2 regions of the Halomonas sp. M1 genome follow, and region 1 is predicted to be linked to the other one. Evidence: predicted binding sites of a transcription regulator. Region 1 holds the regulator's gene; the other holds the start of a gene.
What was found. Region 1 encodes sigma-54, which starts transcription at its own class of promoters, with help from an activator protein. Its sites were predicted from a motif close to TGGCACNNNNNTTGCTNT; they were not measured.
Positions count from the first base shown of each region.

Region 2: glnL (nitrogen regulation protein NR(II)) is a predicted target of sigma-54. The motif match lies at 10,931-10,948, and genes of this name have one in related genera.

Region 1 is NZ_CP121119.1:905,810-921,471, forward strand. Features, by position in the region: gene P8S54_RS04115 (ABC transporter substrate-binding protein) at 1-656, opposite strand, end outside; gene mlaD (outer membrane lipid asymmetry maintenance protein MlaD) at 724-1,188, opposite strand; gene mlaE (lipid asymmetry maintenance ABC transporter permease subunit MlaE) at 1,205-2,005, opposite strand; gene P8S54_RS04130 (ATP-binding cassette domain-containing protein) at 2,006-2,827, opposite strand; gene P8S54_RS04135 (KpsF/GutQ family sugar-phosphate isomerase) at 3,133-4,119, shown strand; gene P8S54_RS04140 (HAD hydrolase family protein) at 4,149-4,691, shown strand; gene lptC (LPS export ABC transporter periplasmic protein LptC) at 4,691-5,263, shown strand; gene lptA (lipopolysaccharide transport periplasmic protein LptA) at 5,272-5,763, shown strand; gene lptB (LPS export ABC transporter ATP-binding protein) at 5,775-6,542, shown strand; gene P8S54_RS04160 (RNA polymerase factor sigma-54) at 6,648-8,063, shown strand; gene raiA (ribosome-associated translation inhibitor RaiA) at 8,151-8,459, shown strand; gene ptsN (PTS IIA-like nitrogen regulatory protein PtsN) at 8,464-8,934, shown strand; gene rapZ (RNase adapter RapZ) at 9,012-9,929, shown strand; gene P8S54_RS04180 (HPr family phosphocarrier protein) at 9,991-10,260, shown strand; gene pmbA (metalloprotease PmbA) at 10,301-11,641, opposite strand; gene yjgA (ribosome biogenesis factor YjgA) at 11,739-12,260, shown strand; gene tldD (metalloprotease TldD) at 12,268-13,722, opposite strand; gene P8S54_RS04200 (AsmA-like C-terminal region-containing protein) at 13,719-15,662, opposite strand, start outside.
Region 2 is NZ_CP121119.1:2,718,045-2,733,706, reverse strand. Features, by position in the region: gene P8S54_RS12650 (sodium/glutamate symporter) at 1-1,011, shown strand, start outside; gene P8S54_RS12645 (entericidin A/B family lipoprotein) at 1,931-2,065, shown strand; gene P8S54_RS12640 (YqiA/YcfP family alpha/beta fold hydrolase) at 2,071-2,598, shown strand; gene P8S54_RS12635 (DUF6435 family protein) at 2,687-2,863, shown strand; gene P8S54_RS12630 (ChaN family lipoprotein) at 2,875-3,759, shown strand; gene P8S54_RS12625 (hypothetical protein) at 3,918-4,385, shown strand; gene P8S54_RS12620 (tripartite tricarboxylate transporter permease) at 4,387-5,901, shown strand; gene P8S54_RS12615 (tripartite tricarboxylate transporter substrate binding protein) at 6,002-6,970, shown strand; gene P8S54_RS12610 (GGDEF domain-containing protein) at 7,028-8,197, opposite strand; gene glnG (nitrogen regulation protein NR(I)) at 8,327-9,760, opposite strand; gene glnL (nitrogen regulation protein NR(II)) at 9,757-10,815, opposite strand; gene P8S54_RS12595 (DUF4124 domain-containing protein) at 11,065-11,601, opposite strand; gene glnA (glutamate--ammonia ligase) at 11,787-13,193, opposite strand; gene P8S54_RS12585 (hypothetical protein) at 13,750-14,370, shown strand; gene P8S54_RS12580 (acyltransferase family protein) at 14,380-15,417, opposite strand; gene P8S54_RS12575 (alpha/beta hydrolase-fold protein) at 15,571-15,662, shown strand, end outside.

The DNA.
Region 1 (15,662 bases):
GCATCACCCCCCTGCTCTAGCTCGTCAACCCCAATCTCAGGGGACCACCCGCGAATAACCGCATCGTAGTCGCGATTATTTTCGCGCATGGCTTGATCAAACTGATTACGGAACGTTAAGCCCAGATTAATGCCATTAACGATCACGTTCACTACACGCCATTCACCATCGGAAAGCCGCAGGCTGTAGCTTACCGGGTAAACCTGACCATTATTAGCAACAACTTCCATATCGACACTAGCCTGGTCTTCATGGCGCTGACCACGCTGGTTATCCAGCACACGAAGTTCATCGTAATCAAAAGTTACTAACCCGCGAGTATAGGTATCAATCAGCGTTTGACGAAAGACGTTAGCGAATCGACTACGCTGTTCTGGCGTCGCATTGCGGAAATAGCCTCCCATTACGCTGGCACCGATATAGCGAAAGTCTGCCACTTCATCAAGGCTGTCGTTAACTAAGGCTTTTAACTCATCAAGATTATTCGCGAAGTACTCTTCTCTCCCTTCAAGTTCAGCCATGAAAGCGCTGACATTTTCACGAATAAGCGCTTCAGGCGTTTGGGTCTGCGCCTGGGCACTCATTGGCAACAACATGACCATCGTCATTACAACGGCAAACAGCCAGCGAGCAGTTACTTTATCGGTATATTTCATTATCTCTTCACCTCATCATTCTAAGTGTCGTATGTCCAGGCTGTGTATAACGGGTCGTCTTCAGCCGTTAGTTGCTAACCATATTGGATATAAATTGCTGGATTAGTTCTTCTAATACCAATGCAGACTGGGTGTCGCGGATAGTGTCACCGTCTTGCAAAACATCAGGATCTCCCCCAACACTTAGCCCTATATACTGCTCACCTAGCAGGCCAGCGGTTAGAATGGCTGCCGTAGTGTCCCGGGATAGCTGGCCTTCCAAATCGCTATTTAGGCTTAACACAACGCGGGCATCGTACCACTCAGTATCCAGCTCAATAGCCTCAACCCGCCCAACGGTTACCCCCGCCATGGTGACGCGGGCACGGGGCCTTAAGCCACCTATGTTGGAAAAGTTGGCCTCAAGCCGAAATGTCTCGGAAGGAGCTGAAAGCGTAAGCCCGCTGACTCGCAAGCCCAGAAACACAAGCCCCAAAATACCTGCCAGCATAAAGAGGCCAACGCCAAACTCCATGGTTTTAGTGCGCTTCATGAAACTGCTCCACCCATTAAAGGCCGCCGAACATGACGGCGGTTAGTACAAAATCAAGCCCCAAGACGGCTAGCGATGAATACACAACGGTGCGCGTAGTGGCACGGGAAATACCTTCAGAAGTAGGTATAAGATCATAACCTTGGAACACCGCAATCCAGGTTACGACCACGGCAAAAACCATACTTTTGATCATGCCGTTACCAATGTCATTTATAAATGACACGCTGGCCTGCATATTGCCCCAGTATGAGCCTTCAAAGACGCCCAGCCATTCAACCCCTACTAGATAGCCACCCCAAATCCCCACCACGCTAAACCCAACGGTGAGAATGGGCAGCGCTACAAAGCCCGCCCAGAGTCGCGGCGCCACTACACGGCGCAGTGGATCGACGCCTATCATCTCCATACTGGTCAACTGCTCGGTTGCTTTCATCAGCCCTATTTCAGCCGTCAATGCAGACCCAGCCCGCCCAGCAAATAGCAATGCAGCTACTACAGGTGCTAACTCACGTAATAGCGAAAGCGCCACCATCTGCCCTAACGCCTGCTCAGCCCCAAAATCGACCAGGATGGTATAGCCCTGTAGCGCCAGCACCATACCGATAAACAGGCCCGACACCAACACAATGGCAAGCGATAGAACACCGACGAAATGCACCTGCTTAAGCCATAACCCCCACCCCTCCCGGGACGGGATGCCCACAGCAGACTGCGCTAGAAAAACGCCTGCCCGGCCCAGCGCTTCCATAGCATCACACCCTTTACGACCTAAACGGGCAATATGAGCGGTGCCTTGCTTGAGTTTTGACTGCATTTATCCTGCCCTTGTGACCGAAGCTTGCCCAAGAATATCGCGATAGAAACTCTCAGCGGGATAATGAAACGGCACAGGCCCATCGGGTTCGCCGTGAATAAACTGACTAACTCGCGGATCCTGGTTAGTATCCAACGTTTTGGGGGTGCCATGGGCAACGACCTGACCATCGGCAATCAAGTATAGGTAATCGGCAATGCTCAGCGTCTCTTTTATGTCGTGAGAAACGACCACCGACGTAAGCGCTAACGCCTGATTTAGCCGCTTGATTAGCTGCACTAAAACGCCCATGGAAATGGGGTCTTGTCCTACAAACGGTTCGTCATAGAGGATTAACTCTGGGTCTAGCGCCACCGCCCGCGCCAGCGCCACGCGACGCGCCATACCGCCCGAAAGTTCTGCGGGCGTTAGCTGACGAGCACCGCGAAGCCCAACGGCCTGAAGCTTGAGCAACACAAGGTCACGAATCATCGCATCAGGTAAGTCCGTATGAACCCGCAGAGGAAACGCAACGTTTTCAAACACATCAAGATCAGAAAAAAGCGCGCCACTTTGAAATAGCATGCCCATCCGTTTACGCAGCGCGAACAGGGCCTTGCGTGACAAACGATGGACATCCTGACCATCAATCAAAACTCGACCCCGGTCTGGCGTCAGCTGGCCGCCAATAAGCTTAAGCAGCGTTGTTTTACCTGTGCCGCTTGGCCCCATGATAGCCGTCACCTTCCCCCGCAGGATCGTCATGTTGATCCCCCGGAAAATATCGAGATCGCCCCGAGAGAAGTACAAATCTTCAATTTCTATGAAGGGAACATCTGTCATAGGCTGATTGACCTTCATTGTCGCCTCGCCGTAGCGGGTTAGTATAGGATCACCGCACACCGCTTAGTGTAGAATTCATCGCTAAAGAAACAGTGTTTTCTAAATATTATCGAACATCGTATCCTAACACTATCTTTAGTAACAGCGTGCAGTAACAGCACCTCTCGTTGTCACTATCTCAGGCCACTGCAACGGATCCTGCCGCTTTTTTAAGCGGCTAAGCGACGAAGCGCTTTACCTATAAAGCGCAACGAGATGTTATTCTTACCTATTCATTTTTGAACGCTAACGAGACTATCAACATCATGCGCCAGCCACCCTCTACACCCAGCCAGCTGCGTGAAAGTGCGCTGCGCACCCTGCAAATTGAGCAAGCCGCTATTGGGGGCCTGCAGGCGAAGCTTGACGAAGGCTTCGATCATGCCTGTCAATTGATTCTTGCCTGCCAAGGCCGGGTAGTGGTCACCGGCATGGGGAAATCTGGCCACATTGCTGGCAAGTTAGCCGCTACCCTTGCCAGTACTGGAACACCTGCTTTTTTTGTCCACCCAGGGGAAGCTAGCCACGGTGACCTTGGCATGATTACCCGTGCCGATGTGGTATTAGCGCTATCGAACTCTGGCGAAACGGCCGAAGTAACCGCTCTTTTACCGCTACTTAAAAGACTCGGCACCCCCCTGGTAAGCATGACCGGCCGCCCCGGCTCCACGCTGGCTAAACATGCTGATGCCCACCTGGACAGTGGTGTTGAGCGAGAAGCTTGCCCGCTCGACCTTGCGCCTACCAGTTCGACTACCGCAGCGCTAGCGCTAGGAGATGCACTTGCCGTCGCACTTTTAGAAGCTCGCGGCTTCACCGCTGAAGACTTTGCCCTCTCTCACCCTGGCGGCAGCTTAGGCAAACGTTTGCTACTGCGTGTTAAAGACGTCATGCATGACGGTGCTCGCCTTCCCCAAGTTGCGCTGGGTAGCCCACTTCGGGATGCCCTGTTGGAAATCACCCGGCAAGGCCTTGGCTTCACCTGTGTCGTCGATAGCGATGGACGCTTAGCCGGCGTGTATACCGATGGCGACCTACGCCGCACCCTTGATCAATTTCATGACCTGCGAGAGGTGTGTGTTGACGATGTCATGACACGGCCTGGGAAACGTATTGGGCCTGATGTGCTTGCTGCAGAAGCTGTTCGGATCATGGAAGATAGCCGTATCACTGCGCTTGCCGTGGTCGATGAACAGCAGCGACCTATCGGCGCTTTACATATGCATGATCTTTTGATTAGCGGCGTTATCTGAAAACTATTGAACACTTACAAGGAGGCTCTATGGCCCTACCTGATGCTCTACTTGATCGCATTCGTCGTGTACGTCTACTCGCTCTTGATGTCGACGGCATATTGACAGATGGCCGGCTCTACTTCCAAGCGGATGGCATTGAGATTAAGGCGTTTCACACCCAGGACGGCCACGGCCTAAAGCTATTAAAACGCGTTGGTATTCATGTGGCGCTGATTACCGGCCGAGACTCTACCATGGTCAGTCAACGCGCCGCGTCTCTGGGCATTACCCATGTCCATCAAGGCTGTGAAGACAAGCTCGCCACACTCAAAGACCTTTGCAAGCGCCTTGACATCACTTTAGAGCAAGTTGCCTACTGCGGCGACGACTTACCGGATTTGGCCCCTATCAAGCGCTCTGGAGTAGGCATTACCGTTCCCAATGCACCCGACTACATGCACACCCACGCGGATTGGATCACCGATCGCCTTGGTGGCCACGGCGCGGTTCGTGAGATCTGCGATACGCTGCTCATGTCCCAAGGCCACTGGGATGCCGTGATGGACACCTATCTACACAGGCATTCGTAATGACTCGGCGGGTTAAAAAGCGCGTCTGGCTAACCGGGGTTGTGGTTGCCCTGGGCACCCTGCTGGTATGGATAGACCCCCGCGGCCCGCAAGACATCGCTCCAGACCCAGATGCTCAAGCCGATGAGCCTGGCCATGTGCTAGAAAACGCTGAAATCACTCTGTTTGGCGAAACGGGTGCTATTCAACAGTCGCTGGTCACGCCCTATTTAGTTCATACCCCCCAGCGGGCCATGACGCAAGCCACCTCGCCCCGAGTAACACTATTTGATGGTGAACAGCGAGAGTGGCTAGCTACCGCCAACGCAGGCACGCTCAATACGGACACACACGCGCTGACATTAACCGGCGCAGCCAGACTATTGGCACCGGATGAAGGCTGGCAGTTGGATACAGAGTTATTACACTATAACGGCATGACACGCCATGCATGGAGCGACGTGCCGGTACTTCTGCAGCAACCGCCACAGCGGATCAGCGCTTCACGCATGGATGTGTGGCTTGACACTAGCCAGGTTCGCTTAACCGATAATGTGCGCGGCATCCACCCGCCCGCCCCCCAGACGCCTTAGGAGTCGCTATGAAAGTTTTAATCTGCACCGCGCTTTTAGCCCTAGCGGTGCCGCTCTCAGCGGCTGCCCAAACAACGCAAGCGCCGGTTGAAGTTGAAGCAGACCGCTTAGATCTTGATCAGCTCGCTGGCACGGCAGTCTATAGCGGCAATGTTAATATTCGCCAGGGTGAGATGCAGCTTCGCGGGGAGCGTGTCGAAATTCAGCGCAATGATGCTGGCGAACTTGCCCGCGCAATCGCCACGGGTGAGCGCGCTTACCTACGGAACCAGCTAGACGGTGAAACAACACCCATGGAAGGCTGGGCACGTCGCATTATCTATCATGTCGCCGAACGCCGGGTTGAGCTCATCGATCAGGCAGAGCTTACCCAACGAGGTGATCGTTTCCAGGGGGGGCGCTTGGAATACTTCATTGACCGAGAGGTCGTGCAGGCCCGCTCAGAAGTCGACGGAAGCGAATCACAGCGTATTCGCATGACCCTACAGCCCGCGCAATAGGGAGTTCATTTGTGACAACCCCCAGCACCACAGCAACTAACGAAACTGCTCCGGTAAAAACGCTCTATGCTCATCACCTGGCTAAAAGCTATAAGCGTCGCCGGGTGGTGAAAGATATTAACCTAGAGATTACCCAAGGCAGCGTTGTGGGGCTACTCGGCCCGAACGGAGCGGGTAAAACCACCTCGTTTTATATGATCGTTGGGTTGGTTAAGTCTGACGCAGGCAGCGTCGGTATTGATGATCTAGACCTCACCCGCGCACCCATGCATGAACGGGCTATTGCAGGCATTGGCTACCTGCCCCAGGAAGCCTCTATTTTTCGTAAGCTTTCGGTCGCCGACAACATCATGGCAATACTTGAAACTCGAAAGGAGCTTGACCGTAGCGCCCGTGAACAGCGTCTAGAGTCGCTACTTGAAGACTTCCACATTACCCATATCCGCGACAACCTGGGCATGAGCCTATCCGGTGGCGAGCGTCGGCGCGTTGAAATTGCCCGCTCACTGGCAACCGAGCCTGTGTTTATTCTGCTAGATGAACCGTTCGCAGGCGTAGACCCTATTTCAGTGGGTGATATCAAAACGATTATACGCGCGCTCAAACAGCGACATATCGGTGTCCTCATCACCGACCATAACGTACGAGACACGCTCGATATCTGCGATATCGCCTATATCGTTGGCGATGGCCAAATCATTGCTAGCGGCGACCCACAGTCTATCCTCGATAACCAGAAGGTGCGCGACGTCTATCTCGGGGCTGATTTCCGCCTATAAACAGGCGCCTACCGACTAATTACTTTTAATGGCATGCTTATTGCACTTGCACCTGAGGATAACTCGCACTAGGGTGGAGCTTTCTGATTAACGAGTGGTTCTCAGATGGTCATGAAAGCTTCTCTTCAACTGCGTATCGGCACACAGCTGACCATGACACCTCAGCTGCAGCAGGCAATTGCGCTGCTCCAGCTCTCAACACTCGACCTGCGGCAAGAAATTCAGCAAGCGCTCGACGCTAACCCAATGCTGGAACAAGAGGATGAATTTGGCGAGCAGGCGGTCACCGAGACGCCGGAAGCAGAATGGGCTGAAAGTATCCCTAGTGAGCTTTCTGTGGATAGTGACTGGTCCGACACCTACCAAGATATGGGCAGCACGGGCGGTAGCAGCGAAGGGCCTGATTTTGAGCGCCAGGCAGCAGGACAAAGCCTGCACGGTCACCTGCTTTGGCAACTTGCCATGACCGACTTCACGCTACGTGAGCACACTATTGCCGAAAGCTTGATCGATGCCCTCGATGCCAATGGCTACATCACTCAGCCGCTTAACGACATCCGCGAAGGCTTAAAAGCTCAGGGCCTGGACGGCCTAAGCCAGCGTGAAGTAGAGAACACCCTGTTGCGCTTGCAGCAGTTTGAGCCCACCGGGGTCTTCGCGCGGGACTTACGCGAGTGCCTAATGCTTCAGCTAGCCACGCTCCCCGAGGAGACGCCGCTTTTAGTACCTGCCAAACGGCTGGTGCGTCAATTTCTTGAGGCACTCGGCAAAGACGATATACGGCTGCTTAAACGACGCTTGAGCCTGGATGATGAACAACTCGATGATGTTATTCGCCTCATTCGCAGCCTTGACCCGCGCCCCGGCAGTGCCTACGGCGACAGCGATGATAGCTATATAACCCCAGATTTGGTCGTGCGGCACGATAATGAAGGCTGGCACCTGGAACTTAATCCAGAAGCGTTGCCCCGGCTACGCATTCAGCCTGACTACGCAAGCTTGATAAAGCGTGCTGATAAAAGCCAAGATAACCAGTTCCTTAAAGAGCACCTTCAAGAAGCCCGCTGGCTAATTAAAAGCCTTTCGAGCCGAAATGATACGCTGCTGCGAGTGGGTCGAGAAATTATCGCGCGCCAGATTGGCTTTTTAGAGCATGGTGAAGAGTCGATGAAACCGTTAATTTTAGCGGACATAGCCGAAGCCGTGGAGATGCATGAGTCCACCATCTCCCGGGTGACCACTCAAAAGTATATTCATACGCCCCGAGGAGTATTTGAACTCAAGTATTTCTTTTCCAGCCAGGTCAGCGGCCAAGATGGTGGCGACAGCCACTCCAGCACCGCTATCCGCGCGCGGATTAAGAAGTTGGTGCAAGATGAGCCACCGGGCAAGCCGCTTTCCGACAGCCGTTTGGTGACGCTCTTGGAAGCAGGCGGAATTAGTGTTGCAAGGCGCACAGTCGCCAAATATCGAGAGTCAATGGGCATTCCCTCTTCAAGTGAACGGCGCCGTTTACGTTAGCGAACAAGGAAACACCGCTATAGGGCTTTGCAACAGCGTAAAAAGGGTTACAATCGAAGTACAGTCCCATGGATAAGGAGCACGTCAATGCAAGTAAATATCACTGGTCATCATGTAGATCTGACTGACGCCTTGCGTGACTACGTAAATGAAAAACTAGCGCGCGTTGAGCGCCACTACGACAACATTACGACAGTACAAGTGACCTTATCTGTTGAGAAAGAGCGACAGCAAGCTGCCTGCACTCTGCACGCAGCCGGGGCTGATCTTCACGCCGAAGCATTAGATAATGACATGTACGCCGCTATTGATGCTTTAGCGGATAAGATCGATCGTCAACTCGTTAAACACAAGGAAAAAGCACAAGCTCGCGCCCAAGGCGCTGGTGTGCGTTAATTCAATGACGTTGGAAACCATACTCCCCCCGGAGCGCGTGCTATACGACGTGCCCGGGGGCAGCAAAAAAAGGGTGCTGGAGTTTTTCAGCACCTTTATTGCCCAAAACACCCCTAGCCTGGATAGCCAGGAAGTCTTTAGCCGTTTAATTGGTCGCGAACGCCTGGGAAGTACTGGTATAGGTAATGGCGTTGCCATTCCCCATGCTCGAAGCCCCCACTGCATCGCCCCTATTGCCGGCTTTTTAAAGCTTGCCGAGCCAGTCGATTTCGATGCCATTGATGGCGACCCTGTCGATCTGGTGTTTGTCTTGTTGGTGCCGGAAGAAGCTGACGACACGCACTTAGCATTACTTGGGCAAGTTGCCACCATCATGAACGAGGCTGATACGCGACAACAGCTTCGGAAAAGTACTAGCCAGCGTGAACTTCTTGAGCTTATCACCTCAAAAATCCGTGAAAAATCGGCGCACTAAGCGTCTACCTCGACGCTAGCCGCTACCTTTCTTCATTTTAAGCCTCATTAATTTTTTGGCAGCCCAAGAGAAACTCTATGCAATTGGTGATCATTAGCGGCCGTTCTGGGTCCGGTAAATCTATCGCCTTACAAGCGTTAGAAGATCTTGGCTACTACGCCATCGACAACTTACCCGCGATGCTGCTTGGCTCTTTAGTAGATGAGCTGCGTGTTCAGGGTGGGCGTACCCATTTAGCGGTAAGCATTGATGCCCGTAACCTGCCAGCAGCTCTTGAGCGCCTGCCAACGCTACTTGAAGAGCTCAATCAGCGGCAGATTCGTTTCCAGGTAATTTACCTGACCACCGATGCAAGAATTTTATTAGAGCGCTACTCCGCTACACGTCGTCGACATCCGCTAACTCGCGATAGCGACATGACGCTTGAGGAAGCCATTAACAAAGAAGAAGAAACGCTGCTTGAGATACGCGACCTTGCTGATCTCATGATCGACACTTCACGGCTTTCGGTGCACGACTTACGTCGCCGTATTACCGATCAAGTCGCCCATCAGCATAGCGACCAGCTAACCCTCACCTTTGAGTCATTTGGCTACAAGCGGGGCGTACCCCTAGATGCCGATATTGTGTTTGATGTGCGCTGCTTACCTAACCCCTACTGGGACCCAACGCTACGTCAGTACACTGGCAGAGACGCTAACATTGTGGCTTTTCTCAGCAGCTACCCCATTGTCGATGCGATGAGCAACGACATTTACAGCTGGTTAGAGAAGTGGCTGCCGGCTTACCAAAACAGCCAGAGAAGCTATATGACCATTGCAATCGGTTGTACCGGCGGCCAGCACCGCTCTGTTTACATGGTGGAGGAACTCGCGCAACGGCTCGTAAAACACATAGGGGAAGTACAGCTAAGGCATCGAGAACTGGGACTTCAGTACACTCTCAGTGAACAACCGGCGCAACCATCACCTTCAGAACCAGTCGAACCTGAGTAGCTTTAACACCTTAGATGCACGTATCCAACAAGACGACACCACTCGGCAAAAAGGAACCAGGGTGCCAGAACGAAATTTAACCCTTACCAATCAGCGCGGCTTACACGCGCGAGCGGCGACTAAACTGGTCAAATGCGGGCAACAGTTTTCAGCCAACATTTTCGTTTACAAGCAACAGCAAAAGGCCGACGCGGCTAATATTATGTCGCTACTGATGCTAGCAGCACCTTGTGGCACCGAGTTAAAGGTTATCGCAGAGGGCGATGACGCTGAACAGGCGCTGGAGGCCATCCAAAGCCTGTTCGACGCGAGATTTGATGAGGATCAATGATGGTACTAATCAGCTAACCGCTATCCCCAAACATGAGTTGCTAGCTGCCTGCGACCGTCATGGCATCAATTAACCAACTGCCGGTGTGAATACTGCCACGAGTGTCTATGTCATCAGCAACACCGACCAAGCCCGCAAACATGGTGTTGAGATTCCCAGCAATGGTGAACTCTTCTATAGGGTACTGCACTTTCCCATTTTCAACCCAAAAACCCGCGGCCCCTCTTGAATAGTCACCGGTAACGCCATTAACGCCCTGCCCCATTAGCTCGGTTACCCAAATCCCCCGACCCATCTCTTTCAGCAGCGCGTCCCGGCTCGTGGCAGGGTTTACCAATCGAATATTACGCGCACCGCCAGCATTAGCCGTGGTTTGCATCCCTAAACGGCGAGCGCTGTAGGATGAAAGCATATAGCTTGCGATATTTCCCTGGTCAATAAAGCGGTTATTGCGCGTTTGCACGCCTTCGCCATCGAAGGGAGAGCTTGCGGTTGCCCCCACTTCCATCGGTCGCTCTTCTAGGCTAAACCAGTTGGGAAAAAGTGGCGTTCCTAATCGGTCGCATAAAAAAGATGCCTGACGATAGAGCGCGCCGCCCGCTAACGCGCCCATCAGGTGGCCAATTAGCCCACTGGCAAGCGTAGGATCAAAAAGTACGGGGAAGGTGCCTGTCGGTGGGCGCTTCGCGCCTAAGCGCCTAAGTGTCCGAGCAGCCGCCTCTTGCCCCACGCTTTCAGGATCACGAAGCTCGCTCGGATTTCGCGCCGAGGTGTAGTCATAGTCCCGCTGCATGCCATTTTCATCCTGGGCGATTAACATGCAGGAAAGCGAGTGACTGCTACCCTTTTGCGTTCCCAAAAAACCGTGGCTATTGGCATAGACACGCACGCCTTCACCACTAGAGAGCGATGCCCCCTCCGACTGGTGAATCCCCGCCACGCTGCGGCCAGCCTGCTCGCAGGCCAAGGCTATCTCAATAGCCTCATCGGTGGTTAGCGGCCAAGGGTAATGCACTTTTAAATCGGGCAAATGCGATGCCATCAGGGCAGCATCAGCCAACCCTGCAGCGGGGTCTTCCCCTGTGTAGCGGGCAATCGCCAGGGCCTTTTCCACCGTCGCTTTAATAGAGGCACTGCTTGCATCGGACGACGACGCACTGCCTTTACGCTGCCCCACATACAGCGTCACGGCGATTCCTTGGTCGCGTGAAAGCTCTACCGTTTCCACCTCGCCCAAGCGCACGCTGATGCCCACGCCTTGGTCGACGCTTGCACCTACTTCAGCTGCATCTGCACCGAGCTGTTTTGCCAGCGCCAACGCCTCTTCTGCACGTGTAGTTAACAGCGCCTGCTGTGAGGTTGCGTCAAATGCCTGTGCCATGTTGTGGCCTCCTTTTCGCCAGAATCGCATTGGCGAATCAATGTTGTTGTCGCAGCTGATATAATGCTGCAAACGAATCTGATCAGTGAGTTCTAGTATGCCTAAGAAACGCCCCGAACCCTTCGATAGTGATGAACAGGAAGAACGCCCGAGCAAATCTCAGCTAAAACGAGAAATGCATGCGTTACAGGCACTTGGCGAAACACTTATTGCCATGAAGCCCGCAGAACTGGCGCGCTTTCCGCTCTCTGATGACATGCTGCGAGCCATTGAGGAAACCTCCCGCATCCGCTCCCATGAAGGGCGTCGACGCCACATGCAGTACGTGGGAAAACTTATTCGCAAAGAAGACCTCGTCGCTATTCAAGGGGTATTTGACGGCATTGAACAAGAGAAAGAGCAGCGTGACCATGCCTTTCATCGCCTTGAGAAATGGCGTGACCGTTTAATCGACGAAGGCGATGACGGTGTTGACTTATTTCTTGCCGAGTACCCTGACGGCGACCGCCAGACGCTGCGCCAGCTAGTGCGCAATGCACGAAAAGAGCGCGAACAAAGCAAGCCACCCACCAGCTCGCGTAAGCTTTTCAAGCACCTACGCGAGACGCTGGCCCTCTAAGTTTGGGTTAAGACGACTGGGTGCCACCAACGGTCAGCTCATCTAGCTTCAAGGTGGGCTGACCAACGCCGACCGGTACGCCTTGCCCCTCTTTGCCACACACCCCAATACCTGTGTCCATTTCCGCATCGTGGCCAATCATAGAGACTCTTCCCATGGCTTCTGGCCCATTACCGATAAGGGTAGCGCCTTTTACAGGCGCAGTAATTTTGCCATCTTCGATGAGATAGGCTTCGCTAGCCGAGAACACAAACTTGCCCGACGTAATATCCACCTGCCCGCCACCAAAACTCACCGCATAGATACCGCGCTTGACGCTCTTAATAATGTCGCTCGGCTCATCCTGGCCAGCTAACATGACGGTATTGGTCATCCGCGGCATCGGCAGGTGGGCGAATGACTCGCGCCGCGCATTGCCGGTCGGCGCCATGTTCATTAAACGGGCGTTAAGCTTGTCCTGCATATAACCCGTTAAAATACCGTTTTCGATGAGCGGCGTATTTTGTCCAGGCGTGCCTTCATCATCAACGCTGAGCGACCCACGCCCATCTGATAACGTAGCATCGTCGACAATAGTCACGCCTTTGGCAGCAACACGCTGACCCATTCGCCCAGCGAACGCCGAGCTACCTTTACGGTTAAAATCCCCCTCCAAACCATGGCCAACCGCTTCGTGTAGCAGGATGCCTGGCCACCCGGCGCCGAGCACTACTGGCATTTGCCCTGCAGGCGCGTCCACTGCATCTAAATTTACCAAGGCTTGGCGCACCGCCTCTTTGGCGTAACGCGCGGCAACGCCCTCATCTCGCAGCCTTGCCATGGAGTAACGCCCACCACCCCCTGCACTGCCGCGTTCGCGACGGCCATTTTTAAAGGCAATAACGCTGACATTAAAACGCACTAGCGGGCGGATATCTGCTGCTAAAGTGCCATCGCTGGCACGTACCAGCACTACTTCGTAGGTACCGGACAGTGAAGCGCTTACTTGACTGATACAAGGGTCAGCCGCACGCGCCACGCGGTCGGCCTCTTTCAGTAGCGCAACCTTATCTTCTGCTGTGAGGCCTGCCAGCGGGTCAATGCCTGCATAAAAGGGCGCTACAGAAACAGGCCTTACCGCCTGCCCAGAGAGCTGCTTGCCGCTACGTACAATCCCCGCTGCGGTGCGGCCAGTGTCCACCAGCGCATCGGCGGTAATCTGGTTTGAGTAGGCAAAGCCGGTTTTTTCGCCTGCTAGCGAACGTACACCCACCCCACCATCAATGTTGTAGCTGGCTTCTTTTACCTCGCCATCTTCCAACACCCATCCCTCTTGCCAGGTGCGCTGAAAATAGAGATCGGCGTAGTCGATGCCTGCCCCCATGGCATAGCCAAGCCCTGTGTCCAACGCATCTAGGTCAAGACCACTCGGCGTTAACAGAATGGAAACAGCGGTATCTAAATCGCTTTTAAGTGCGGTCATTGAGGGCCTTCTAAGGTAACCTGCGGCGATGTCCAGGGACCTCGCACGCGATAGTGAATAGTCGTCGCTCGATCAAACGCATCGCCAAACAGCTGGTCGGCGAGGAATAAGGCGCCCCCCACAATGGGGGCGCCCACGGCAATGGCCGCGATGGGTAAACTTTGGCTAACTGGCAGTGTGACGCCTAAACGCTGATCGAGTTCACGCTGCGCTAGGTTGATGTTGCCGGTAAGCGTCATTGAGGCTGCCGGGGCTTCAATATGCAACGGCCCGCGCATCATTAACTTCCCACCAGCCACATCCGCTGTGCCATATACCCTATCAAAAGCGGTGCCTTGACCCGTAACATCAGAAAAATCCAGACGTAATCGGCGTAATATGTTGTCAAAATTAAGCAGCCCAACCAACCTTGCGGGCGCGGACTCCAATGTCACAAAACGGCCATCACGGATATCGATATCAATCTCGCCGCCCGCTCGGCTCAAGTCAAGCTGCCAGGGTGCGCCAGGCCATGCTAGCTCAGCGTTGATGTCCGTTGAACGGCTACGCATCGCCACCGGCTGGCCAAGCCGCTCTAGGGCAGTACCCACATCCCCTCCGAGGATTGAAATATCGGCCCGCGTTTGACTGTTCACCGCACTGCCTTCCCAAAATAGTTCGCCCCGAGCCGAAAGCTGGCCAAGGGTCAACCCAACGGGTGACAGCGAAAAGCGTCGATCATCGGTTTGCCAATAGGCCGTTAGCGGGCCAAACCGCCCCCCACCCAAGCTGATTTCTGCAAGTCGTAACCGACCACTGGGCAGCTCGGCCAGCCATGAAGGAATGGGTGCCGACGTTGAGTATCGTGTTTCCACTGCCTCTACCCATGAGGCGGGTGAAGCTTCACTGCTACTATGTTCTTTAGAGGGCATGTCGAACAGTCGCTCGGCCTCCAGCGAAGTAATCATTATATCCAGAGGCCGCGCGGTCTTGGGGCGATACTCAACCCGACCCGAGATTAAATCACCGCTAAGCAGCATTCCCATCTGCTGCCCATGGATATCGCCCGACATGTTAATTTCACCAAAGCATTCGCTGCGGTAGCGTAAACACGGGGTACTTACCCTTAGCGAGATAGGTGCTTCGCTCTCTTCGTAATCAATATCTACCGGCGACTGGCTTTGCATCAGCGGCGCAACCGCTGCATGCCATGCCATTGGGTCTATTTCAGGTAGTTCGGCGACGACGTTAAAGCCTGGCTGGCGCAGCCAGCCTTGCGGCAACGACGCAGCCCCCAGCGCCAACTCGCCGGCTAATTCGCCATTTGCTAACGGCTGCCCACGCGCATGAATAAGCTCGGCTAGCTGGGTTTCCAGTCGCCCGCTCTCTATATCGGCCGTAAAGCGCCAGGGCCAGGGCTGCTCAGCGGTTTTAGCGAAGGGTTCAGGTAAGTGACTCACCACGCCCAGCCAACGGCTTTCGAGAGTTACCTTAGGCGTCGGCTCAAGGCGGACCTGACCACGCCACTCAGCACTGCCCTCAAATACTTGGCGAGCCTGTTCAGCAGGTATGTCTGCCAAGCGGAACAGCGCAGCGGTATTAACATCGCCACGTAAGTCGATTCGGTCTTGCTGGCTATTAACATCCGCCACAATTCGGCCACCTAGCAGCCGACCGCTGGCATTACCTGACAAAACATAGTTTTCGCCATGCTGCTGCCAGGTCAGCGCGCCCTCAACATTGGTTAAGGGTAATTCTAGGGGCTGGTAGGCGATGCTTGAAAACTGCGGGCGGGCATTGACCTCTACCTGCAAGGTGTCAGGCGCATTAAGCGGTAGCGACAGGGCAATATCTCCCTCTACATGGCCTTCAGCACGCACATCGTCAAGCAACGACATATCGACATTAGGAATAGCCTTGAGAAACTGAAGTAGCGATTGGCCATCGCTCTTTAATTGCCC
Region 2 (15,662 bases), 1.8 Mb from region 1:
GCACTTATCGAAATTGGCTTTGAAGGTGGCCACGGTACCGCCGCGGGCATGGCCGACACCTTTTCAGAACTAGGCTTTGAAGAGGGGGCTGACTTGGCATTAGGGCTTGCCACTATAGGCATTGTTTCAGGAATCCTGATCGGCACCGTGCTGATCAATATTGCTGCCCGCAGAGGAGTGGTAAAGCTTGAAGGCGAGCAAGAAGACCCTGACGAGCTGATGCGTCATGATGATCGCCCCTCAACCGAAGAGTTTAGCGAGTTTAAGAAAGACCTGATGCAAGAAGCAGGCACTACCGACCCACTCAGTCTTCATATCGGCTTAGTGGGCATTGCGATTGTCATTGGCTGGCTGCTGCTCACCGCCCTTCAGTGGATAGAACAAATGACGTGGGCGCGCAATGACGGGCTGGAAATATTAGCCCACGTGCCGCTATTCCCGATTGCCATGATTGGTGGCGTGATTGTTCAACTGTTTATTATGCGCTTCAACTTGGAGCGGCATGTATCCACACGAACCATGTCGCGCATCGCAGGTACCGCACTCGACTTTACCATTGTTGCCGCTCTGGCCACTCTGTCGCTTACAACGCTAGGTGACTACTTTATGCCTTTCTTACTGCTTGCCCTGGCAGGTATCGGCTGGTCCCTATTCGTACTGATCGTCATTGCCCCACGGGTGATACCCGAAAATTGGTTTGAGCGCGGCATAGGTGATTTTGGCCAATCCATGGGGGTCACCGTTACCGGCTTGCTGCTGATGAAAATGGCCGATCCCAAAAATAAATCTGGCGCACTTGAAAGCTTTGGCTACAAGCAGCTGATGTTCGAACCCGTCGTGGGGGGCGGACTATTTACAGCCGCCGCGCTACCCCTCATCGCCCAGTTTGGGGCGCTTTCAGTACTTATATTTACCGGCATTTTAACCCTCAGCTGGTTAGCCTTTGGGTTGCTCTATTTTGGGCGCATGGTGCCTGAGCGAGGGAAAGGCCGGTGGCATAAAAGCAAATAAAAATGGTTACTTAAAACACCAACGCCCGCAGCTGCGGGCGTTGGTGTAATGATGTGGCGGGCTCATCTCTCAGGAGGCATATCGTCAATATCGTCGACAGTCGCCAAAAAAGATGTTTTAAACATCATGTAAAGCCCAAGCCCTGAGAACACAAGAAACAGCACGAACATGCATAACATCAGTACCATGGCCATAACGCTCGTCCCTGAAGGTGTGCGGCTGCTGCGTTGACGTTTTATAACCGCTAAAAGTTGCGTGTCCCGCAAGAATAGACCAAAAAGCCTTGTTCATCTGTACAAAAGCCGAGCGTTACGCAAAGGTTTTAAGAAATCCTAGAAATATCAGCGCGTTATTAAATCACAAACATGCAAAAAAACCACCTCGGTTAAACGAGATGGTGATTTTGCACCGTTGCCGCTCCATGACCTTGATGACCAACGCTTCCCTGCGCAAGTAGTAACAAGCAAACTGAGCGTCCTTTTAAATCCTTTTCAACTGCTGGCCTCCGTGCCTTCCTGACTTACCTGTCAGCTTACTCGTACTATTTTTCTGTCATTGCCAATTACCATCCTTGCTAACGCTTCCGTTGCTGGCTGCAATAATCCTTTAACTATAATCCTTTAAATGACAGCGTTTCTTCAGGGTACACCTAGTAACTGCAGACAATAGGCCAACAAGCCAAGCCAAAGGATTAATATTATTAAAAACATAGATTTACTAAAAAATGATTTGCTGAAAAATCGACTGGATTGACTTAAAAAATCGTTTTCTAGTGTATAAAACTGACACATGAGACAAAAAGTCGCGGCAAACATCAGCATTCCCCCTTAAACCTGTGGCATCAGTCGCCAACTGGGCTTATTTTAATCAGTGAACCTCTTTGCCCGTGCTGGGCTCGTGTCCTTGTAAGGAATCTTCGATGAAGCGCACACTTTTACTTGGCGTGGTAGTACTGGCGACCCTACTTGTTATCAGCGGCTGCAATACCGTTCGCGGCGTGGGTCAAGATATCGAACAGGGCGGCGAAGCCCTCCAACGCTCAGCAGGTAGCTAACCATTATGATGACCGTCTACCTCTCCCACGGCTTAGAAAGTGGCCCTGGAGCGTTAAAAATACAGGCGCTCAACGGCATTGCTGAACAGCTGGAGGATTGTGAGCCGGTAGTCATGGACTATCGCGGAATGCCGGAACCGCAACAACGCTTGCAGCACCTGCGGGCCACCATGGCATCCCGGCGCGATACCCCCGCCCATTGTGTATTGGCTGGTTCAAGCATCGGTGGCTGGTTAAGCGCTGCCGTGAGTGCGCAGCAGCCCGTGCTCGGCTGTTTTTTGCTGGCACCCGCACTGGGCCTACTCGACTACCCTGAAACATCGCCGACTATTCAAGCAGCCGTCACGCATATTGTTCATGGGTGGCGGGACGATGTAGTACCGCCCGGGCCGGTTATCGAACGCGCCCGCGTGCAGCGGCTCTCTCTACGAATGGTCGATGACGACCACCGTTTGCACGATAGCCTGGACACTATTCTTGCTGATTTTGAGCGCTTTTTGGGCCAGTGCGCGGCACTCAACCGCGCTTGTTAAGCAGTCTTTACCTGAGGCATTTCAACAAATATTCGACATGCACCCTATAAATCTATACAAATGATATACACCCATTAGGAGAGTGCTCATGTTCGGACTATTTAAGCGCGACCCAAAAAAGAAGCTTCAGCAGGCTTATGAACGTAAACTACAGGCGGCGATGGAAGCATCTCGCAACGGTGACATGCGGGCTAACGCCACCTTAACAGAAGAGGCGGAAGCCCTTCTGGCAGAAATCAACCGTCTAAAAGCGGCTGAAAAGTAGGCATCAACCCTATGAATTTACGTCTGATAACCGCCTCACTGGCAGCTATTGGCTTAACGCCGCTCAGCGTGCACGCCAGTTGCCCCAGCCCAGGCGAATGGTGGCAAGCGAATCAAGCAGTGCCCAATAACGAACTTCTCGCTCAGGCTGCCCAGCAACAGGTAGTGCTACTAGGCGAGCGGCATGACGCCATTGACCATCACCGCTGGCAGCTAAGCACGCTGGCGGGGCTGCACGCATTGCGTAATGATATGGTGATCGGTTTGGAGATGCTGCCACGTCACGCGCAGCCAGTACTAGACGACTGGGTGGCAGGTGAGCTGAATGAAAATGAACTGCTAGAGCAGACCCAGTGGCAAGAGACATGGGGCTTTGATCCTGCACTTTACCTACCCATTTTTCACTTTGCGCGATTACAGCAGATTCCGCTCATTGCCTTAAACATTACTCCGGCGTTGCGCCAGCGCTTGTCTGCAGAGGGATTTGAAAACGTTCCCGCTGACCAGCGCCACCACATTCCCGCCCCGCAAGACGCGCCTGCCGCCTACCAACAAAGGCTGCAAGCGGCATTTGAGCAGCATGCCATGGACATGGACGACCCTGACCGGCTAACGCGCTTCATTAACGCCCAGCTCAGTTGGGACGTCGCCATGGCCCACGGGTTAGCCGACGAAGCTCGTCAGGGATATTTGGCCGTAGGTTTAATGGGCCTGGGCCATGTTATCTATAACGAAGGTGTTGCCCACCAGCTTAACGGGATGGGCGTAGAGCACGCCTTGAGCCTGTTACCCTGGGAGCGTAACGAGTGCCAAATACCCGACCCTTCATTAGCAGATGCTGTGTTTGTGCTTGAAGCGGATGCTCACACTCACTCTGCACCTACTAATCACAACTAGTATCCCAGCTGTTTTTTCTCACAGACCGCATTAACGGCGTCGCATTTACTTAAAAAAGCGTTGATTGTCGCGTTTAAATGTTTCATTGCGGCAAGTTGATTATTGCCTGCTCGACTCATAGGGTGGTGATACTCAACTCATTTCAATAAAAAATAACTATGACGACCGATATCGCAGAACGCCGTAAAAATCTGTGGTCAGGACTGGGGGTTACCCTCCTCTCCTGCTGGCTGCTGATTTGGATTATCCCTCGGTATGGTGGTTCAGGCATGGCCTTTGGCATGCACCCCCAACGCCTTGCCACGCTAGGTGCCTGGGTAATGCTGTTATGTGCCGCTGCGCTTGCGCTTGTTAGCCTGATACAGCTCAAAAAAAGCCGTGCGCCACTGTTTAAGCTCCCTCCCCTATCAAACGTTTGGCACCAATCTTGGCCTTTCTGTTATGTGCTTTTGTTTATCGGGCTAGCCACGTTTATCCCGCTTACCTGGTTAGCTCCTTTTATTGTAGGCACACTGGTCGCGCTGCTTGGTGAACGACGCTGGTACGTTATTCTTCTGGCAGCGGCCATTCCGACCGCAGCGCTCTATTTATTAACGGTTCATCTAATGCGCATAGGGGTGGTCTGATATGCCGGAACTTAGCGCAATTACGGGTGCATTTGGCGATGCATTAACCCTGCACTCCATTAGCGTCATCCTTGGCGGTGTACTATTAGGTTATTTAGTCGGGGTCATTCCTGGCTTAAACCGCTCCGTTGCCATCGCGATCGCTATTCCCCTCACGTTCTATATGTCCGCTTATGCGGCTATCGCCTTTCTTATCGGCCTTTCCAAAGGCACGGCAGCAGGCAGCGCCGTTTCAGCTATTTTGCTTAACACCCCTGGCGAGCCATCCTCAGCGGCTACCTGCCTGGACGGCTACCCAATGGCCAAAAATGGCCAGCCCCGCAAAGCACTCAAGGTTGGGCTGCTAGCCTCGGTCATTGGCGACTTACTCTCGACCTTACTGCTGATCGCCGTGGTGATCCCTTTTGCCTCTGTGGCGCTCAAATTTGGCCCCTATGAGTTAGCGGCTATCCTAATTTTTGCGTTGGTGTTCATTGCTGGCATGGCAGGCGGCTCGTTCCTAAAAGGCATGGCGGCTGGTGGAATGGGCGTTATTTTGGGAACGGTGGGCCTCGACCCTGAAACGGGGGCGATGCGCTTAACCTTTGGCTTCGCTGAGTTGATGGAAGGCGTCCCTATACTTCCTCTGGTGATTGGCACCTTAGCGCTCTCGGAAATGTTTGTGCAGTTAGACGAGTACCGGCGTACTAAAGGGGGCAGCTCGGTGCGTCTTGGCCATAACCCTGATGACGACCTCTCTTACGGTGAATTTAAAAAGACGCTACCTACTATTTTTAAAAGCACCGGCGTAGGGGCCTTTGTAGGTGCGTTGCCCGGCCTTGGGCCATCAGTGGGTTCCTTTATGGCCTATGGGCTTGCTAAACGGGGCTCAAAAGACCCCCACAGCTTTGGCAAAGGCAACCCAAATGGCATTGCCGCCGCGGAAGCAGCCGATAACGCGGTTATCCCCGCCAGCTATATTCCACTCTTCGGTTTAGGCATTCCTGGCAGCGTTTCTGCCGCCCTGCTGGTAGGCGCCTTTATGATTCACGGCATTCAGGTGGGGCCGCTTATGCTGCGCGACCATCCACAAATGCTGTTTACTATTTTTGCGGGCATGGTAGTGGCAAGCCTACTTATGCTCGCCGTGGGCTGGTATGGCCTACGCATCTTTGCCAAAGTCACTAATGTGCCACAAAACATCGTCATTCCGGTGGTTATATTCCTGTGCCTAGCGGGCATACAGGTGCAGGGGTACGGCACCTTTGGCTTATTAACCGTGTTCGGTTTTGCCATCTTTGGTTATTTCTTGAAGAAGCACGATTACTCCTTCGTGACGTTCTTGGTCGCTTTCATTGTGACCCCTATGCTGGAGATGAATCTGCGCCAATCAGTAATTCTATCCGGCGGTGACATCAGCATTTTGCTGCAGCGGCCTATTGCACTGCTCTTCGTGGTCGCCACGGTACTGATGGTGCTGCACCTCGCTTGGAGCAGCTACCGCTCTTACCGACAGCGCCGCTCGGTCTCTCTATAGCCCTGCGGTGCTCAAACTAACCAACACCTGAAAACTATTTTTATAACGCGACATATAAAAATCAAAAACTATTCCTATAAACGATTGAGGAAATGGCACCATGAAAAAAACACTTCTTAGTACAGCGATTCTTTCTGCGGCACTGGCTGTCGGCATGAGCACCGTTCAAGCAAGCGACTTCCCTAACAAGCCGCTTACGTTAGTGGTTGGTTTTGGCGCGGGTGGCAGCACCGATATTCAGGCACGTGTACTTGCCAACGTACTGGAAGATGAGCTGGGGCAGCCCGTTAACGTGGTCAACCAACCCGGCGCGGGTGGCGGTATTGCGCTAACACGCTTAGCCAATAACCGCGATGAAGGCTATACCTTCGCTTTTGGCACCTCGATGACCATTACTTACGGCCCGCTAGCAACTGAAACCGCCTATCAGCTGGACGATTTCCGCTACGTTGCAGGCGTTACGTTAGGGCAGTCGGCCATTGTAACCGGTGAAGACCGCCCCTTCGGCGACAGCTGGGAATCCCTGGTTGAGTACGCGCGGGAAAACCCGGGCACTAGCTACGCCACGCAAACCGCCCTTGATCGCATGATCATTGAGTACATCTCTCAGAAAGAAGGCCTCGACCTTCGCATCGTGCCGACAGCAGGGGGTGCCGGCATGGCGCCACTGATTCTTTCCGGCGATGTGGATTTTGCCTACAGTGGCGGCACCCACTCAGGCTATGCCGAGTCTGGCGAAATGCCCGTACTGCTTAGCCTAGCGGAAGAGCGTTTAGTGGCGTTCCCCGATGCCCCAAGCATGCAGGAAGCCGGCTATGACATTAACCCGGCGGAAATCCGTGTGGTAATGGTGCCCAAAAACACGCCTGACGCCCACGTTGAACGCTTGGCCGAAGCACTGGAAGCCGCTACCCAGGATGAGCGCTTCATTGAAATCACCGAAGAGCGCATCTTAATGCCGGTGGTTTATCTCTCAGAAGATGAGGTTACCCAAACACTCACTGAGCAGACCGAAAGCTACAAAGCGCTGATTGAAGAACTAGGCGGCGTACCCGGCGCCGACGAATAAGCAACACCTAAGCCACACTAAAGCGCCCGCTGCTAAGCATAAGCAGCGGGCGCTTTTTTATAGATCACTCGCGACCACGCAGTTACGCCCCTTGGCTTTAGCGCAATAAAGGTGCGCATCTGCTCGTTTGAGAACTTCCTCGCTGGTTTCCAGGGCCTGGGGGCAGGCCACGCCTATGCTGGCCGTTACAGGCACCGGGTGGCCGTCATGATCAAACAGCGTTGCAGTTTCAACCGCCTCACGAATGCGCTCAGCAATGAGGGAAGCGTTGGTGATATCTGCCCCCATCAACACCACCACAAATTCTTCGCCACCAAAGCGAGCCACCATATCGCCAGTACGCACTTGCAACGCTATTACCCGGGCAAATTCGCGCAGTACCTTATCGCCCACGGAGTGACCGTGCGTGTCATTGACCTGCTTAAAGTGGTCGATATCCATCATTAGCAACCCATAAGGAAGCACTTTGCCAGTACGTGCGGCTTCGCGCTCAAGCTCGGCAAAGCGACGCTCCAAGGCGCCGCGGTTAAGCAGCCCTGTCAGTGCATCATGGGTCGCTTGCCGATAAAGCCTTAACAGCAGGCTAAGCTGAAAATGGTTGGCCGTCAGCGCCACCACCAGCAGCGCCGCTAATAGCCACTGCTCTTCAAATCCGACTGGCGTTAGCCAGGTACCGGCCACCTGCTGGGAAAAGGTGAGCAACCCTTGAAGCAGCAGCCCCGCGAGGAGCGACTCTATCAAGGTGAAGGGGAAGATACTTAGAGACGCGACTAACAAGAAAGGAATAAAGCTGTAGCCGATCAAGGCCTGACTATCACCCGGCGGCACTAGGCTTAACACCAAGGCGTAAAACAGCGCTGGCAAAGCAATCAGCGCTCCTGTGCTAAACCGTATCCGCTGAATCTGCTCTTCACTGCGCCAGGCCCACCATACCACCAGCGCGAACCCCACCATCATTACCACACGCCCCGCCAGGGTAAAACGGTGCAGTGGTTCGGGCAGCATCATCGCATCAATCAATAGCCATAACGGTGAGAGCAGTAAAAAAATAAAGCCCATGGCCACGACCCGGCTGCGTAGGTAATGGCCATAGGCATAGATAAAATCACGGCTGTGGTGACGAGCCGTCAGCGTGTCGCGCAGCGCACTCAGGGTATTCGACACCCAAGCGGCGTTGGCCAATGCGGTGGAGCTGACGCGGCGACGGCGTTCTAAACGCGAGGGCATAACGGTAAGCACTCTGGTGTATACACGCTAAAGCGTACATAAAGGTTATTGTCAGGTTAACTTTACCAACCTTATTAGTAACGCGCGTGACATACGTCATTCTCTGGTGCTTAAACGCTTAATGCGGTGTTATCCCCCCTCATCGGCTAGCGCGGGCAGTAGCGTTTTTAATTTACGGGTCAGCGTATTGCGCCCCCAGCCCAGCAGTTCGGCAGCCTCTCCTTTGCGGCCTCCGGTATGCTTCAGCGCTGTCTCTATTAAGATGCGCTCAAAATCCGGCACGGCTTCTTCCAGCAAATGGGTATGCCCTTCTGCCAAGGCGCGGTCGGCCCACTCTCTGAAAGCCGAGCGCCAATCGCCGTGGGCGCTGTTTTCTGTCGTACTTAACGTACGCAGCTCCGGCGGCAGGTCTTCAATGAGGATCTCACGGCCCGAAGCCATGACCGTTAGCCAGCGGCAAATATTTTCCAACTGGCGTACGTTGCCAGGCCAAGGCAAACGGGTAAGGTGAGCCTCTGCTTCTGCGGTGAGCACTTTGATATCCGTTGCCAGCTCTTTCGCCGCCTCGGCCAAGAAATGGCGCGTGAGGCGGGGAATATCTTCCCGACGCTCTGCTAGGCACGGCAGATGCACACGGATCACATTTAAACGGTGGAACAAGTCCTCCCGAAAGCGCCCATCCTCGACCAGCGACTCCAGGTTTTGGTGAGTGGCCGCAATAATGCGCACATCAACTTTTACCGGCGTATGCCCACCCACGCGGTAAAACTCACCGTCGGCCAGCACTCGCAGCAGCCGTGTTTGCGTTTCGGCGGGCATATCGCCGATTTCATCTAAAAACAGCGTACCGCCGTTGGCCTGCTCAAAGCGCCCCTGACGCTGCTGGGAAGCGCCTGTGAAAGCGCCTTTTTCATGGCCAAACAGCTCAGACTCAATTAAGTCACGGGGAATTGCCGCCATGTTAAGCGCGATAAACGGCTTACCCGCCCGGGGGCTGTGCTGGTGGAGTGCCTGGGCAACGCGCTCCTTACCCGTGCCCGACTCCCCATTAATTAATACCGTAATATGCGAGTGCGAAAGGCGGCCGATGGCACGAAACACTTCCTGCATCGCAGGCGCTTCGCCAATAATTTCAGCGCTTAAGCCTTCTGGAACCGTTACCGGGCGCTGGCGTTCCCGGGCATGGGCAACAGCTCTACGCACTAGGGCAAGCGCCTCATCCACATCAAACGGCTTAGGCAGGTATTCAAATGCCCCCCCTTGATAGGAGGCCACCGCGCTATCTAGATCGGAATGAGCAGTCATCACGATAACGGGCAAATCGGGGTGGGCATCGCGCACCCGCGACATCAGGTCAAGCCCATCAATACCCGGCATACGAATATCGGTCACCAGCACATCGGGCGGGTTCTCTAATAGCCGGGCTAAGGCGGTGTCGGCCCGCTCAATACACTCGACTTGCAGGTCTGGCTGCGCCAGCGCGCGCTCGAGCACCCAACGGATGGCGCGGTCATCGTCGACAATGACCACCCGTGCAACATCGGTACGTGTCGCCTCAGTCATGACGCTTCTCCGGTGAAATTAATAACCAATGGAATCAGTAAACGAAATTCGGTGTGGCCGGGTCGTGAATCGCATTCGATCAATCCTTGATGTTGGTGCAAAATTGACTGAGCAATGGATAGCCCCAGGCCGCTGCCTTCAGCGCGCCCAGAAACCATGGGGTAGAAGAGCGTTTCGCGTAATGCATCAGGAATACCAGGGCCGTTATCAATCACGCCTACTTCGCTCACTAACCGGTGGCGCTCGGCCCCCAGGGTAAACTGGCGCTTGGCACGGGTACGCAGGATGAGTTCTGGCGCGGGGGTGCCTGCATCACTCATGGCCTGAACCGCGTTGCGGGCGACGTTAAGCACCGCCTGAATCATCTGCGACTCATCGCCAGAAAGGTCAGGCAGGCTAGGGTCATAGTCGCGGGTGACCGCTACGTGAGGGTGCTCAGCGATGAGCAGCGCCCGCACCCGCTCCAGCACTTTATGAATATTGACCGGCTCATGTTTCACGATGCGGTTGGGGCCAAGCATGGAGTCCACTAGGTCACGTAGGCGGTCCACCTCTTCGACGATGATATGGGTAAATTCACGCAGCGCTGGGTCGTCTAAATCTCGCTCCAGCAGCTGTGCTGCTCCACGAATCCCCCCCAGTGGGTTTTTAACTTCATGGGCCAAGCCGCGGGCTAAAATTTTGATGGTTTCCTGGCGGGTGGTTAACGCTTCTTCCCGGGAAATTTGCATCAGGCGGTCGCGGGGTTCTACTTCTAACAGCAGCTCATCTTCTGAAAGGGGGGTAACGGTGTAATCCACCGTGAGGGGTTCGCTATTTAGCGGCGTAATGCGCGCCTCACGCTGGGTAAAGGGGTGAAAGGCATCCCGGGCTTTGGCGAGCACGTCATCAATGCTATCGCCACTGCCCAGCAGGGTATCCAGACTTATATTCTGTACACGGCTTAGGCTAACGGCCAGTAATGCTTCAGCAGCAGGATTCATCCAGCGAACGCGTAGCTCGCCATCCAGCAACAGTACCGCCGTTGTGAGATGTTCTAACAAACGTTGATACATGGCATACCCTGACTAAGTGAGCTGACGTAATACGCTAAAACAGTGTGCTGAGAATCTTCTTTCGGGCATACGCATGATTCAGCATAAAAGGCGCGCTGCCGGTTGTGCAGGAAGAACTGCAAAAAGCACGCCAACTATCGGCAAGCGCCGAGTTGCACGGCTTGAGGGCATCGTTTCCCAACACGGCGAGACGTTCTAGCGCAATGTAGCGGTTTCTTGGCGATGTCAATGCACCACTATAGTGCAGAGCTACTCGTCAGCAACGGTAATGCTCACCGGATCAGTGCGGTGCTGCACCCGGCCGCTGCTATCGAGCAACTCAGCCTGAAGCCGGTGCTGGCCCTGGGAAAGGCCCGTCAACCAAAATGCATCGCTATTCAGCGCTGTCTGGCTAAGCTCACCGTTCACCAATAGCTGAACTTTGTGATCTTCCCGCAGCGGGGGTGACACGTGCAGCTCGACGGCGGTCATGCCATCGCGAATAGCTGCCCCACCCTGGGGCGCGCTAATCACAAAGCGGTCGTAAGGCATAAAGGGCTGCCCAGGGCTACCCTGGCGACGCGGCGCCGATGGGGCAGCGCGGGGAGACGTGGAAACGCTCGGCAGCGGTGCTAACGTCAGCGCTTCGCCGCCGCGCTCCGGGTTATCGGTAAAGGTGACCCTGCCCTGCTCATCCAGCACTCGGTAAACCGTTTGTGCTTGCGCAGCGCTTACCCACAGGCACAGCACGAGCAAAGTGCCTGTTAATAAACTCTTTTTTGCCTCAAAACGCCGCCCAAATGCCATCGCGCCCCTTCCTTTACATTGTTTGTGCCAATAAAAAACCCCGCCGAGGCGGGGTTTCAGTGCTTATTTCAGTACTGATATAAGTGCTGGTAACAGTACTTACTACCGTACTTGTTAGCGCATTTACTTCGCTACTGACAACCACCGCCGGGGTGATAGTAGCAGCTAGGTATTAATAACGCTGATTAGCAGCTGTAGTACATGTCGAACTCAATGGGGTGAGTCGTCATGCGGATACGCTCAACGTCTTCCATCTTCAGTTCGATGTAGGCGTCGATCATTTCGTCGGTGAACACGCCACCTTCGGTTAGGAACGCGCGGTCAACATCGAGTGCTTCCAGCGCTTGATCCAGGCTGTTTGCAACGGTCGGCACTGACTTGCCTTCTTCTGGCGGCAGGTCGTACAGGTTCTTATCCATCGCATCGCCAGGATGGATCTTGTTCTTGATACCGTCGATACCGGCCATCAGCATGGCGGCAAACGCCAAGTAGGGGTTGGCCGTCGGATCAGGAAAGCGCGTTTCGACACGCTTGCCTTTCGGGCTAGCCGTGTACGGAATACGGATAGAAGCAGAACGGTTGCGGGCACTGTAGGCCAGCATTACCGGCGCTTCAAAACCAGGTACCAAACGCTTGTAAGAGTTAGTCGACGCGTTAGTGAAGGCGTTCAGAGCGCGGGCGTGCTTGATGATGCCGCCAATGTAGTAAAGCGCCATTTCAGACAGGCCAGCGTACTCGTCACCGGCGAACTGGTTCTGACCATCTTTCCAGAAGGACTGGTGGATGTGCATACCTGAACCGTTATCGCCCACCAGGGGCTTCGGCATAAAGGTAGCCGTTTTGCCGTAAGCGTGAGCCACATTGTGGATCACGTACTTCATTTCCTGAACTTCGTCAGCCTTCTTCACCAGCGTGTTGAACTTAACGCCGATTTCGTTCTGACCCGCGTTGGCAACCTCGTGGTGATGAACTTCCACGGTCTGGCCAATCGCTTCCAGGGTGTTACACATAGCACCACGAATATCATGGAAGCTATCTACCGGGGGAACCGGGAAGTAACCGCCTTTTACGCGCGGACGGTGACCTAGGTTGCCGCCCTCAACAACGTTGTCGGTAGCCCAGGCGCCTTCGTCAGAGGTGATTTTGTACATAGAGCCCTGGATATCGGACTTCCAGTGCACTTCATCAAAAATAAAGAATTCAGGCTCAGGGCCAAAGAAAGCCGTATCGCCCAGGCCGGTAGACTGCAGGTAGGCTTCTGCACGCTTAGCAATAGAACGTGGGTCGCGGTCGTAGCCCTGCATAGTAGCCGGCTCGATAATGTCGCAACGCAGGATCAGGGTAGCGTCTTCGGTGAAGGGGTCCAGGAAACCAGTACCGTCTTCTGGGCGCAGAATCATGTCGGATTCATTGATGCCCTTCCAGCCGTTGATGGAAGAACCATCAAACATCTGGCCGTTTTCAAAAAACTCCTCGTTCACATCCCGAGCAGGAACAGTAACGTGCTGCTCTTTACCGCGGGTGTCGGTGAAACGCAGGTCTACCCACTTAACATCATGTTCTTCAATTAGCGCGAGAGTCTTGGCTGACATAGTGTCCTCCGGTATGAGCGTGGCTTAAAGCGTAAAACAGAAAGCTATCGATAAAAATGTTATTCGACAAAACATTCAACACGCTAAGGGCATGTGTCACGTTTGTCATTCTTCTTCGCTCAACGTTTGTCTGGCGGTAAAGAGCAAAACGTCCAGCGATATTCCAAACCGGCTATTGTTGTAGCACGCCACAGGGCTTCTGCCTACGACACGCTAGCCGCTAAACAACTGTTTCCAAAATATAAAGCACAGAGCATGCCAACTTTGCACCAATATGGCATTAAAAAATAGCAAGCCATTGTATTTATTAATTTAAAACTTCTCTCACTATGCCTCTTCATGTGGCATGACGCCTATAAGAGCAGCCCTGCCTTGCCATCAACCCAGAAAAACGCACCAAAAACACACAAGCAAACACCTATATGCATCAACTTGGTGCATAAAAAAACCCACAACCTTCATTTGTGTTAAGCAACTTTCACTTGCTACTTAAAGAAACCAAGAACTACAATAAATTACAAACTTTATAGGTTTCATAACATGGGAAGCCGCTTTCATGGGTACGGTCTGCTTTATTGTTGATGCGCTGGTAACGGGTGCCCGTTTACCACGCCACCTCCACTCCATTCGGCAGTCCGGCCATTCAGACCATCTAGTGCCCATTATTGTCACTCATACCCGTGCTGATAATCGCTTGGCGGACTTGGAGCAGCGCTACCAAGTGCACTGCATAATTACACCCTCCCGCCCACTGGGTGCACGCCTGAACCAAGCTGCTTATATCAGCCAAGCGGAGTGGCTGTTTATCGCGCTAAAGAAAAAAACCATCGCCCCAGAGCAGTGGGACGAGATTATTGCCCAGCTAGATACCTCTTCTCTCGACGCATTGATCATTGTAAGTGCACCGCCGCGCTTTTCTTCGCGCCTCCTGCAACGTTTTATAGGCTCTGCCATTACGGTGCCACCTTACATCGCGATTCGACGCGCCTGGTTAGAACGCTTAGGCGGGTTTGACCCCGAACTGGATGAGCCAGCGTTGGTAGACTTACTGCAGCGCCTTTATGCCTGCCCCACACGCCTAAAAACCATCAGTAGCAAGACTCTACGCTCACAGCACGGCTTATTTGTTAAAGACGATGCACGTTACCCACTCCACGCTTCACACCTAATCCCTTAATTCCCGCGTTTATACTTTTAAACGTTTGCCAAAAAGCATGGCGCCCCAGGTAGTCGTATTCGCCAATTTGTTGAGCGCTATAGAGCCGATAACCCCCACTACAATCAGCAGCACAGCGTATACAGGCAGGGGAAGCGCTGTGGGCCCGACAAAAAAATCTGTGATTGCAAAAAACATCGGGTGGGCAAGGTAGATACCAAACGAATACGCATTGATATAGCGTACCCAAGGCGGCGCTCGGCGCCCCTTTAAGTAGCGCATTGCCCACAGCGTGAACAACACAAAAAAAGGAATCACCCAGACCTCTTTGGATGAAAAGGCCAGCCATCCCGCAAAGGTGGCCATCACAATGCAAACCACTAGCCCCATCAGCCATCTTGGCCGAGCCAACACACGTATCCAAGCGGGTAACTGAACCGTTTCCATTTGAGACACTGCAGACGGCATTAAAAGGTAGTAGCGCACCAGCGCGAGCGCCAAAAAGAAGAGATACACCCAGCCCAACGGGGCAATCCAAAGCAAATAGCCAGGCGGCGCTACCTCAAGCCAATAAGCTAAACCCCAGTAAGCCATGCTTACGATGCAGCTACCCCATAGCCAGGGCATAGGGTCAAAGCGCCATAGCTGCCAGCGGGTAAATAGCCAGTAGGCCGTGTAAAACTGCATAGCAATAATCAAGAAGTACCCATGCCAACCTGCAAAAACAAAATACTCCGTTGCATTGCTAATAAAGCCAACCGGCTCATCGCTGTTTTGTAAACGCATCCATTCAGCCGTCGAATAAATGAATCCATATACCAAATAGGGCAGCATGACGTACTTAACCCGCTGCCCGAGGAACCCCGACGGCACTTGTTTGTTGTATCGAACGGCAAACACAAATATCGAAATAAACAAAAAAATAGGCGTGCCAAGCACCAGCGGAATACGCATCAGATCGGTAAATACATTATCAACACGCTGATTTATATGGTCGAGCCAGTGAAATAAGAAAACAGCGATACACCCATAAGCACGCAACCAGTAAATTTCCTCAACCTTCTGCATCCACCCTCCCAATGAGAAAACACCCTGCTAGGCTAAGATATGCGGCATAACCCTAACTAAGGCGTACGACGTTTGTAACGTAATTTAATTCCTGGAGGCCACGTGCTCATCTCTTCTTTAGCGTATTTTTTTAAGCGCGTTTGGCGCAGTTTAATTGCTTTTACCATTGGTTTGGCGATAAGCAGTAACACGATGGCTGGCGATATATCCCGCGAGCAATTCACCTCACCCACGCTAGGTCACGA